Regions from separate parts of the Lysinibacillus sp. YS11 genome, predicted to be linked through region 2. Evidence: riboswitches for the same ligand, from Rfam matches in the RefSeq annotation. Region 2 holds a riboswitch; the other holds the start of a gene.

Region 1 (5,952 bases), 1.2 Mb from region 2:
ATGCTAAGGGTGGAGATATTTCGAGTATTGTCCCAATGGTCTCACATGTAGATCATACGGAGCATGATGTTGATGTCATTGTAACTGAACAGGGCGTAGCAGATTTACGAGGACTTGCTCCAAAAGAACGAGTGGGACTTATCATTGATAATTGTGCACATCCTGATTATAGGGAGCAGCTGTGGCAGTACTTTAATGATGCCAATGAGGCAACGGGTGGACATCACACACCTCATGACCTAGAAAAAGCACTATCATGGCACGTTAACTATGCGAAAAACGGTACGATGAAGGATCCTGCTTTTACGAAACAATAGTCTTATCTTAAAAGCCTTGAAGGACAGATAGTCTGTTTCTTCAAGGCTTTTACGTTTTAATTTAATGAAAGTTCTATAATAATCCAATCCATTTCCAATAAGTTGCAGAGAACAAAAGTACGAGAAGGAAACCGATAATGGTTAATGGAATTCCAGATTTCAAGAAATCCTTTGTTGTAAAGGAGCCTGTACCATAGGCAAGCATGTTTTGTGGTGCACTAATTGGTAATAGGAAGCCAAAGCTTATGACGAATTGTTGCACAATAACAAAACCAACTTGATCAACATTAGCCGTTAATGTGGAGGCTAAAACGATAAACACAGGTATAAGTGCTGAGGCTAAGCTAGTTGCGCTTGCAAAACCTAAATGAATCAAAATGTTAAATAAAGTTACGAGTGCGATGGTTGCTAGTAAAGGCATAGTATCTAGCCCAAGTGAACCAAAAACTTTATCTGATAACCATGCAGCACCCTGCGTATTTAGTAAAATGGTTCCTAACATAATGCCTACCGCAAAGACGATAATTGTCCCCCATGGAATATGAGGCTCAACTTCCTTCCATGAATACACACCGATTTTAGGCATTAATAGAATCGCGATAGCAATAATTGTGACTGTTGTCGTATCAAATGGATGTAGCTTCCCTTCAGTTGCCCAGAAAAATAGTAAAACTACGGATGTAATGATTAAACGAATTTCAGGAGCCTTTAATGGGCCAAGCTCTGCAAGCTGTTTTTTGATGACCTCTTTACCACCTTCGATATTGCTAGTCTCAGGTTTAATTAAAGCAATCATAATGAAAAATAAAAAGATCGACATAATAATTGAGAAGGGGGCTGCATAAAGTAGCCAAGCACCCCATGAAATATCCACATTAAATTGCTCTTGGATAAAGTTTAAAGCCACCATATTTTGAGCTGCTGCAGTTTTAATACCAATATTCCAAATGGAAACGGCTTGTACCGAAGTAATAACTAATAAGGCAGCAAGCCGACTATCACGTGGTAAACCAAATGCTGCCACCATTCCAAGCAAAATCGGTACTACTGCGCCAGCTCGTGCTGTAGCAGAAGGTACAAAAAATGCGAGGACGATAGACACTAAAATAGCGCCAAATACGATAGCTTTTGTTTTCGTTCCTACCAGTGAAAGAATCCAAAGTGCAAGTCGTTTATGTAGATTAGTAATTTGCATTGCTGCGGCTAGAAAAAGAGCTGCTGCTACTAAAGCAACGGCAGAATTACTAAAGCCACTTAAAGATAATTTTAATGCGCTAGCTGTTCCTAGCTCTGTAGTTGGATTATCCATTGACGGAGCGAGTCCTAGTAAAACAGTTACTAGTGCAATGATCATGGCCGAGCTCACAGGATATGAAACGGCCTCTGTAACCCAAAGGATGACTGCAAAAGCTAAAATGGCTAAAGCTCGTTGCCCAGCTATAGGTAAATCACCATTGTTAGGTAAAAAGGTAATAATGATTAGTAACGCGAATGCCAAGCCAATCCATAGTGGCTTTAAATTAAGTTTTGTAGCTGCTTGCTTTGGTGAAGACATATTTTCTCATCCTTTCTACGATAAAAATGACGATTATTATCCATAACATCGGCCTGTATAATGTTTTATTGAGATAAGAATATGTCTATTTTATTGTAGAAAAAAATCTATGTGAAAATGGTGTTTTTTACAGCAATATGAGTAGATAAAGAGAAAAAATACGGTCACAAAAAATACAAAAATATCCATTAAATATTATTTCTTTTTCTTAAAGGCAGAAGTTACTTTAGGCTCTGTTCCATTGACTAATCGTTTAATATTTTCGAGGTGCAGGATGATGGCTATGCCAAAAAGAAGAAGAGCTATAATGGTTGGGCCAATGCCAGGAATCCATAAATAAGTTGCTGTACAAAACACGAGATAAAATTCTAGAACACCTACAATTAAATAATTTGTTGCAAAGGATAAAATAACAAATAAAATAAGTGCAAATAAACCAATCTTCCAATCAACAGCAAGTAAAATACCAATGATGGAGGCCGTTCCTTTCCCGCCGTTGAAGCCCATGTAGAAGGGGAAATTATGACCTAAAATAACCCCAGCAGCCATAATATAAGTAAGCAGCCAAATTTGTTCTTCTGTTAAATGAATAGCGTCCGCTAGATAAAAATGTGCACCTATAATAGCGACAACGCCTTTGCCTATATCGATGAGGGCTACTAAAACGCCATACTTCCAGCCAAGGGAAAGAGTGGCATTAGAGGCACCAGCATTACCGTGGCCAGCCTTTTTTAAATCAACCCCCGATAAAAATTGAGCCACTTTAGAGCCGTGAATACAGCCTATTATATAGCCAATCATAAGAAAAATGATCACGGCCTTTACCATAAAAATACTCCTCTCAAAATTTTTTCTAAAATAGTGTATGCGTTCATATTACGTATAAGAGCAGACAGAAGTTTCGGAAAAAATAAAATTTACATGTTGACAGAAAAAAACTCTATGTTTATACTGTGTAACAACGATGGAAATTGAATCTCATACTCTTATCAAGAGCGGCGGAGGGATAGGCCCTATGATGCCCGGCAACCAGTAAGCAATGAGCTTACTAAGGTGCTAATTCCTACAGATTCTTACTTGGATCTGGCAGATAAGGGGAGGAAAACTTGCAACCGCAACCCTCTTCTTAGCTGAAGAGGGTTTTTGTTTTCTACAGAAAATCCTCCTCATCTCCGGTACCATCGTAAAAAAATAACCATTTGGAGGTACACAATGACAAATTTTAAACCAGAAACATTGCTGTTGCATGGTGGTCAAGAGCCAGACCCAGTGACGGGATCTCGCACAGTTCCAGTCTATCGCTCAACTGCTTTCGTATTTAAAGACACTGCTCATGCGCAACGTCTTTTTGCCTTAGAGGAAGCAGGGAACATTTACACACGAATTACCAATCCAACAGTTGATGTGTTTGAAAAACGTGTGGCTTTATTGGAAGGTGGAACAGCAGCAGTAGCACTTTCATCTGGTGCAGCAGCTATCGCATTTTCCATTTTAAATCTAGCTGGAGCTGGTGATGAGATAGTAGCAGCTAGTTCTTTATATGGTGGTACGTATAATTTATTCGCTAACACATTACCAAACTATGGTATTAAAACAATTTTTGTAGATGAAACAAACCCAGAGAATTTCAAAGCAGCGATTACTGATAAAACAAAAGCTGTTTTTGCAGAGGTTTATGGTAATCCAAGTTTAAAGGTTTTAGATATTGAGGCAGTAGCTAAAATTGCACATGATAATGGTCTACCATTAATTATTGACAGCACGTTCGCTTCTCCTTACGGTTCTACACCTATTGAATACGGCGCAGATGTTGTAGTTCATTCAGCAACTAAATGGATAGGAGGTCATGGTACAACTTTAGGGGGCGTTGTTGTAGACGCTGGTAAGTTTGATTGGACTAGCGGTCGATTCCCTGGTTTTACTGAACCAGATGCCTCTTACCATGGTCTACGTTATGGAATTGATACAGCTTCTGCTGCCTTTGCTACAAAGCTACGTGTACAATTATTACGTGATTTTGGTCCAACATTAAGTGCTGATGCTGCTTTTAATTTATTGCAAGGGTTAGAAACGCTTCATCTGCGTATCCCTAAACACAACGAAAATGCATTGGCAGTGGCTGAGTATTTACAAAACCACCCATTTGTGGAGTATGTAAATTATAATGGCCTAGAAGATTTTCCGACACATGAGTTAGCAAAAAAATATTTAAGAAATGGCTTCGGTTCAGTGCTTACATTTGGCATAAAGGGTGGACGAGAAGCTGGGCGAAAGCTTATTGATAGCGTGAAATTATTTTCACATGTAGCAAATGTAGGTGATGCAAAGTCATTAATTATTCATCCAGCTTCCACTACTCATCAGCAACTATCAGCAGACGAATTAGTTCAAGCTGGTGTAACCGAGTCGCTCATTCGCTTATCCATCGGTTTAGAGGCAGTAGAGGATATTATTGCTGATTTAGATCAAGCCATTACACAGGCTACAACAACTGAACAAACAGTAGAAGCTTAAAGTTTAAAGAAAATGGTAAGATGTTGTGACGTTAACGTATTTTCTCATTCGATTAGCCTCATTTGGTAATGCGTTAAACGTTGCTACATCAATCTATTACTGCATCCGTTAATTATCAGAACCTTATAAAAAATAATACCAAGTAATTTTATATGTATTATTGACTTTGTTAAATCCATGTTATATACTAGGAAATAAGTTAACAGTACGAAAATTTTTTTAAAAGGTAAATGTTTCATAAGTGCTCCCCCACTTTTGAATATATAGAAGAGTAGTTGCCTAGCCAGTGACTACTCTTCCCAAAAACTGATGATAAAGGAGTGTTTAAAATGGGTAACATCTATAGTGCGCAAAACATTGTATCCTATCTAATATATGAGCTAAATGAAGGGCATGTATTTGTCAACAATAAATCCATTCAACACCTTCTTACATCAGTCGAAAGAAAATGGCAGGAAGTATTTGGTCATACAGCATTTCAAGAACATGTTTTTACTGAAAAGGACTTTACTGTAAAGGAAGTATTTGAGGCATATGAACAGTACGGTGTGAGCCATATCTCACTTCCTGCGACAGAGTTTTACTTGAAGTATGGTACATTTCAATTAGTGGAACGTACGTATGCAATACCAAATTTTACAGAAGAAGAGATTAGTCTTGTTCAACAAGCTTTAGCACAATATCGTTATCAATTGCTTTCAAAAGCAAGTTAAAACCCCCTCATATTTTTAAGCTCATTCTCTGCTGCTACAGGGAATGAGTTTTTTCTTTAAAGGGATTGTTATGAGTGTCTGAGCATACATATATATAATAGAAGAAAGACATTCATATATTGAAATTTAAATAGTCAATATTTGTTCAAATCTTATAGATTGATTAATAAAACGTATAATAAAGGGAATGAAACCGATTTCTTTTGCACATCTAGAGAAAACAAATGTCCTTCCTAGAAAGATTTTTCTTGTGCAAAGCGTGTATTTGCGTTACAATTTTCTTTAAGTTAAATTTTGAATTATTTGAATTTGTATGTGTCCTAACACATATAGAAATAGCGAAACTCATACAAAGAGAGTTGTTGGCTAAAGACTGCGGTGGGTGTCAAATTGTCATGACACAACCCCATGGAAAATTAGCTTTAATGAAACTGCGGAATGTAAGTTGGAGGGAATAACAAGAATGGCAACTATAAAGGCAGCGATTTTAGGATTTGGAACGGTAGGTCAGGGGATTTACCATATTTTAAATGAAAAACGAGAAGAGCTAAAAAATAAATTAGGTATTGAATTAGAGGTAGCGAAGATTTTAGTGACAGATGCTAGTCGTGAACGTGTACCAGGTACAGCACATTTAATGACAACAAGTATGGATGAAGTCTTAGCAGAGCCAGGTATGCAGGTAGTGTTTGAAGCAATTGTGAACGAAGAACCTGCATACAGTTATTTAAAGCGAGCGGTGGAACATAAATGTCATGTTATTACTGCCAATAAAGTGATGTTTGCCAAACGAGGTTTGGAGTTGCAGGATCTTGCAAAAGCTAATGGCGTTTTTGTAGGCTATGAGGCTACT
Region 2 (5,952 bases):
ATGTCAAGGTGCTATTAGAGCAATATCATGTTAAGCCGAATATCCGCTTTGAGCTTTCCGAGGAGGTAGGGATTCTTTCCATGATTTCTCATCATTTAGGGATCAGTATTTTACCTCAGTTGGTTATTCAAAATTTACCGCCAACATTGAGGGCGATTCCATTAAAGCAAGGTGGCTACCGAACGATTGGTATTGCCATGAAACACCATGCTTCGCCCGTCACAAAGAAATTTGCAGAGATATTAAGTGCTTGGCTAAAAGAACAAAACAGCTCCCTAAAATAGTGGCTATTGAAGCCTATCCTTACATTACGTTAAAATAGTATTTGTATATATTTCAGAAAATAGGTGAGTGTATGGGGACATTACAGGGCAAAACCGTACTCATTACAAGTGGGGGAACACTTGAAAAATGGGATCGTGTACGAGGTCATACGAATTTATCAAAAGGCACAATGGGGTGTTATTTAGCAGAGGCGGCGCTGGCTGCTGGCGCTAACGTAGTATACATGCATGGTTACTTTGCACAGCTCCCAGAAAACCAAAATGATATGACATTGATACAATTTGAAGGCATAGAGGATTTAGGACAAAAGGTACGTCATGCAGTTCAACAACAACATGTCGATATCGTTATTATGGCGGCTGCGGGCTCTGATTGGGTCATTGACAAAGTATATGATCAATCAGGTAATTTAATGGAGGAAACGGGGAAAATGCCTTCTGACGAACCACCTATTATTCATTTTAAAAAAGCACCAAAAGTATTAGGTCAAATTAAGGGATGGCAACCGAATGTAACGTTAGTAGGCTTTAAGCTCGAAGCAACGAATGATGAGGAATTCTTGTTAGCTCGTGCCAGACGGCGTATGGAAACAGCCAATGCACAATTTATGGTAGCAAATAGCTCTCAGTCTTTATATGGGGGGGATGAACCTCATTGGATTGTACCTGCCGATGGACAGCCTCTTAAAGTAATGGGCAAGCAAAAAACAGCAGAAGCTTTAATGATGTATTTACAAAATCAATAAATGTGAACTGTGTAGAGAAATATTTCTACACAGTTTTTTCTTGTCTAAAAGGTTAGCATCCTATAATATTTACTTAACGGTCGGTAAAAAAAGGAGGGTAATAATGGGAAATAAAGAACAAACTTTTCACAAAATTATAGAAATTGCTTATGGGATGTTTGCGGAAAATGGATTTGAAAAAACAAGCTTAGCAATGATTGCTACAGAGGTCGGTATTTCAAAACCAGCCATTTACTATTATTTTCAATCAAAAGATCAATTAATCGCTTTCATATTTGATGAATTGTATAAAGAAATTCAACATGATGTCGCTGTGGATTATAAAGAGCTTTCTTCTGCTAATTTTAAGGAGGAATTACTTAAGCTAGGCTATAAATCTATTGAGGCACAGGACAAGGACCCTTATTTTAATAAAATATTTAATCAATATGTACTATTAGCGGCCCGCGATGAAAACTATAAAAGACAATTAGTAGAGCTAGAAACCAGCTTTTTAACGAGCTTTGTTGCTATCCTACGATATGGCGTACAGCTAGGCGTGCTAGAGGATACTCCACATATAGAAGCGAAGGCACAGATGCTAGCCCTCGTCTATGATAATATCGGTAATTTCATGTTAACAGGCAACCAATTGAACTATAGGGCTATTTGGAAGGAGGCTGTACATAGCGTTATCCAAGGGGGCAAAGATGACAAAAAGAAATGATGATCGGCGCATTGAAGGTCTTGATTTTGCAAGAGCTCTCGCCATGCTTGGCATGTTCATTGTCAATTTTGGCGTCATAACAGGTTCTACAACGAATGGTTCAACATGGTTAATTGCCTTCCAACATCTTTTCGAGGGACGTGCTTCGGCCGTATTTGTCATGCTAGCAGGAATAGGGACAGCCTTAATGACTCGTCAGGCTAGAGAGAGTAAGGACCCAATCCTTCTTCGTCAAAATCGACTTACTTTGTGGAAGAGGGCGCTTTTGTTATTTACGATAGGGATAATATTATATGCAATCGGCTGGACAGGAGATATCTTACATTATTATGGCGTGTATATGTTTGTTGCTGCTTGGTTGATTGCCCAATCCAAGAAAATGATGATCTTCATAATCGGTGCCATCCTTATCCTTTCACAATGGCTTCAAATTCAATTTAGTTACCTTGCTGGTTGGCATCCAACATATGTGCTACTAGAGTATCTTGATTTTTGGACACCAGCAGGATTTATAAGAAATTTGATGTTTAATGGCTATCATCCACTATTCCCCTGGATTTGCTTCTTTCTGATAGGTATGGTAATGGGCACATTAGATTTAACAAATCATACATTAAGAAAAAAATTACTGGTGATAGGTTTATTGTTAGTCATCATGACTGAGACTTGTTCAACGTTATTCATTAAGATGACAACCATTCATTTATTAGATGTAGAGAGTGCATTGTATTTATTTGATACAGGACCGATTCCCCCGAATATGATGTATGTCCTATCTAATTCGGCTTCGGCTATTGTCATCATTGTTGGCTCCATCTATCTTGTAGAGACATGTAAAAATAAAGTTATTCAGTCTTTCATATTAACAGGACAAATGTCTTTAACGCATTATGTTGGCCATGTTGTTATAGGCATTGGAATACTAATTATTTGCCAAAAGCTGGAGAACCAAACACTTGCTTTTTCCATGCTGTATGCCTGCTGTTATTTTTTGGGATGTGTCGTTGTTTCTGTATGGTGGAGGACTAAACATCATCGAGGCCCACTTGAATTCATGATGAGGAAATGGAGCTTGTAATAAATTAATGGATTGCCATCTATTTCTCACTGACTAGGCATAAAATACTTTAGGTTTAGGGAGTCTTTTAATCTAAACGACATATTGCATAGTATTCAACTAGGTTTTCTAATATTTTGTATTGACATTCCTATAGCAGAATTATAGAATTATTTTCAAGAAACGCAGTACTCTTATCAAGAGAGGTGGAGGGACTTGGCCCAATGAAGCCTCGGCAACCGAACAACAGGTGCCAAATCCAACAGATGGTGTCTGAGAGATAGGAGGGGCTATCAATCAGTTTGATGCGTTGGCCTCTTTATGAACAATAAGGATAAAAAAGAAGGGGTGTATCGTATGGCTCAGTCAGTAAAAGTAGATGATAAGAAACTAGAGGCAATTGCGAAGGCGATTCAAAATCTTGAATTTGGTGAAGTGCATATTACGATTCAAGATGGTGTGATTGTGCAAATTAATAGGCTTGAAAAGCAGAGATTTCCGCAGAAAAAATAACAATGATTTCAGTAGAACTTATGTCAAACGGCCACCTATAAGCATGAAGGATTTCCTGTGCTTACAAGTGGCCCTTTTTTTGTGTAAAGGCTAGCTATAAAAGCTTTTTGGTATGGGACCGATATGACGGCGATGATAAAGCAAAGGCTCTTTTTGAGCATTTGTAATGTCTACGACCTGCCCAATAAAAATGGTATGGTCGCCAGCATCGATTTGCTGAAATGTTTTACATTGTAAATTAGCTGCTGTATCATGTAAAATCGGTAGTCCTAAAGAGGAAGTTGACCATTTTGCTTGTGCAAAGCGATCAGGGATTTTACTGGCAAATAGTGTACATAAATGCTCTTGATCACTCGCTAAAATATTGACCGCAAAATTTGGCGCAGTCGTGAAATAAGGATGGAGCTGAGATTTTTTATCGAGTGACCACAAAATAAGGAGCGGGTCGATTGAAACAGATGCAAAGGAATTGACGGTTAAGCCAATCGGTTTTGTGTCATGACATGTCGTGACAACTGTTACGCCTGTAGGATAATTACCTAATGCCAATTTAAAAGCAGCTACTAAATCTGTCATTCAAATCACCTCTTTATGAAATTAGTGAACGGAGTTTGTAGGTAAACGAAACTTTTTTTCATATCCTACTAGTAACTCCTTTTCTTGAGTAAATTTTAAACTAATCAAACATACAGGTAAAGGTAATGGGGAAAGAAAGGGGAATGGCCATGACTTTATATTTTGATCATTTGGTTCATCAAGTGGAATCACCAGAAAATATAAAGGTTTTCTTCAATAAACGAAATGTCCATACAGTGAATGGTGGGCAGCACACGATGTGGGGGACTTATAATACGTTAAGCTACTTTGGCTTAAGCTATATTGAACAAATTGCTATCTATGATCGTGATTTATTTGAGCAAGCGGCACAATACCCATATTCCCTACATTATACGTTTAAACGTGATCAAGAGCGCCAGGGATTTTCTCGAATTGCTCTGCGCACAAAAAATATTGAGGAAGAGGGTCGACGCTTGCGAGCATTGGGCTATGAAGTATATGGACCAGATGCATGTAGCAGAACAAGACCAGATGGCACTGTGGTAGAATGGAAGCTACTGCATTTTGGTAAGCCAGATCTGCCAATTGATTTTCCATTTTTGATTGAATGGGCGGAGGAAGATGAAGAGCGTTTGGTTCAATTAAAGGCAAGTGGTGCCATTGATGTCAAACAGGCTATAACGATGGAATCCGTCCAATTCTACGTCAAGGACATGCAGGCAACAGTTAAGCTGTGGCAAGAGGTGTTACAGCTACCAGTGCCTACGCAATATGAGCAGTATTTGTCACTACAGCTACCGAATATGCGCTTAGATTTCTATGAGGAAGAGAGCGCGATGACAATGACACTTGGTCATGTCAAAGAGGGACCATTTGGTGTGACATTAAAGGATCCTAAACGAACAAAGGAAACTTTAGTTTGCCCTGGTGCTTTTTATTGGATAAATCGATAATGAGAAAAGGCTGGGCCATAACTAACTGGGACCTTCATAAAGCTGAATAATCTTTAAATTAACAAACATGATAACTAGAAAAACCGAACTATTCCGAAACACTTCGTAAGCGTTTTAGTGGATAGCTCGGTATTTTTATGGGCTGAAACACTTTTGCTTCCGCCTTTTTACATAAGTATTGAAAAACAAAACCATCAATAGAATTTCTGATGCTGGCTACTTGCTTTCCTGTGGATTTAGCGTTACAGAGGAGACCCTGGAGCGAAATCACCTCCTCACCTTGCTAGAAAGTTTTAGCTAGTGACATGATCTTTAATTCAACAATATGGAAAAATCCACTTCATCAGAGAAGTGGATTTTCGTTGCCAATTATTATTCAATTGTCATTTTTCTCGGTGTTTCTGTACCTGTATACCAATCAAATTCAATTTCAAATGAATGCTTGTCGCCCTTTTTTGTATAGGAGTATTCGATTTTGAGCTGTTCACTTGGGCTGACAACTGTTGGCTCTGTGTCTTGAACAAAAGTGAATTCACCATTTTCTTTAAGCTTTTTTGCAAACGTTTCCAGTGTTGCTGCAAATTCTGCTACACTTTGTCGTTCTTTATGCTTCAAAATAACTTCAGTCATGGGTTTATTTTGTTTTTGCATCGAAATCCCTCCTTACGTCTTGTTACTTCTATTATAACATGGAGGGGGCATTCAGCTTATAAAACAATACAAAAAGCGGATGAAGGAAACGATGCATTTCCTAATCCGCTGCTAATCTGGAACTACACGGATAGTCCCATTACGCTTATAGTTTTACAACATTTGATGCTTGGGGTCCACGATTGCCTTCCACAACATCAAATGAAACCTTTTGACCTTCTTCAAGTGTACGGAAGCCTTCCTCCTGGATGCCCGTAAAATGAACAAATACATCTTCGCCATCATCACATTCAATAAAGCCATAACCTTTTTCATTATTGAACCACTTTACGATCCCCTGTTGCATAAGCATTCGCCTCCAATGCGCTTGAATGTAAAATAAAGTTAAATAAATGGTGCACTCATTGAGAAAATGTGAAAAAATTGCATTTTCTCTTAGAACATACAGGAATTGAACAAATAAGTCAATTGATTGACGAAATGC

What was found. Region 2 has a riboswitch for S-adenosylmethionine ahead of LBYS11_RS07830 (YezD family protein). Riboswitches for the same ligand answer to the same signal wherever they lie in the genome.
Region 1: linked by a shared signal. The riboswitch ahead of LBYS11_RS01990 (O-acetylhomoserine aminocarboxypropyltransferase/cysteine synthase family protein) and the one ahead of LBYS11_RS07830 (YezD family protein) in region 2 are both predicted to bind S-adenosylmethionine.

Annotation. Positions count from the first base shown of each region.
Region 1 is NZ_CP026007.1:415,176-421,127, forward strand. It holds gene LBYS11_RS01975 (succinyl-CoA:acetate CoA-transferase ScpC) at 1-317, shown strand, start outside; gene LBYS11_RS01980 (DASS family sodium-coupled anion symporter) at 391-1,872, opposite strand; gene LBYS11_RS01985 (glycerol-3-phosphate acyltransferase) at 2,068-2,700, opposite strand; SAM riboswitch class I at 2,856-2,969, shown strand; gene LBYS11_RS01990 (O-acetylhomoserine aminocarboxypropyltransferase/cysteine synthase family protein) at 3,085-4,386, shown strand; gene LBYS11_RS01995 (hypothetical protein) at 4,716-5,099, shown strand; gene LBYS11_RS02000 (homoserine dehydrogenase) at 5,563-5,952, shown strand, end outside.
Region 2 is NZ_CP026007.1:1,646,545-1,652,496, forward strand. It holds gene LBYS11_RS07810 (LysR family transcriptional regulator) at 1-284, shown strand, start outside; gene LBYS11_RS07815 (phosphopantothenoylcysteine decarboxylase domain-containing protein) at 356-1,030, shown strand; gene LBYS11_RS07820 (TetR/AcrR family transcriptional regulator) at 1,134-1,736, shown strand; gene LBYS11_RS07825 (DUF418 domain-containing protein) at 1,720-2,814, shown strand; SAM riboswitch class I at 2,985-3,080, shown strand; gene LBYS11_RS07830 (YezD family protein) at 3,115-3,306, shown strand; gene LBYS11_RS07835 (flavin reductase family protein) at 3,397-3,882, opposite strand; gene LBYS11_RS07840 (VOC family protein) at 4,032-4,817, shown strand; gene LBYS11_RS07845 (amphi-Trp domain-containing protein) at 5,190-5,468, opposite strand; gene LBYS11_RS07850 (cold-shock protein) at 5,614-5,814, opposite strand.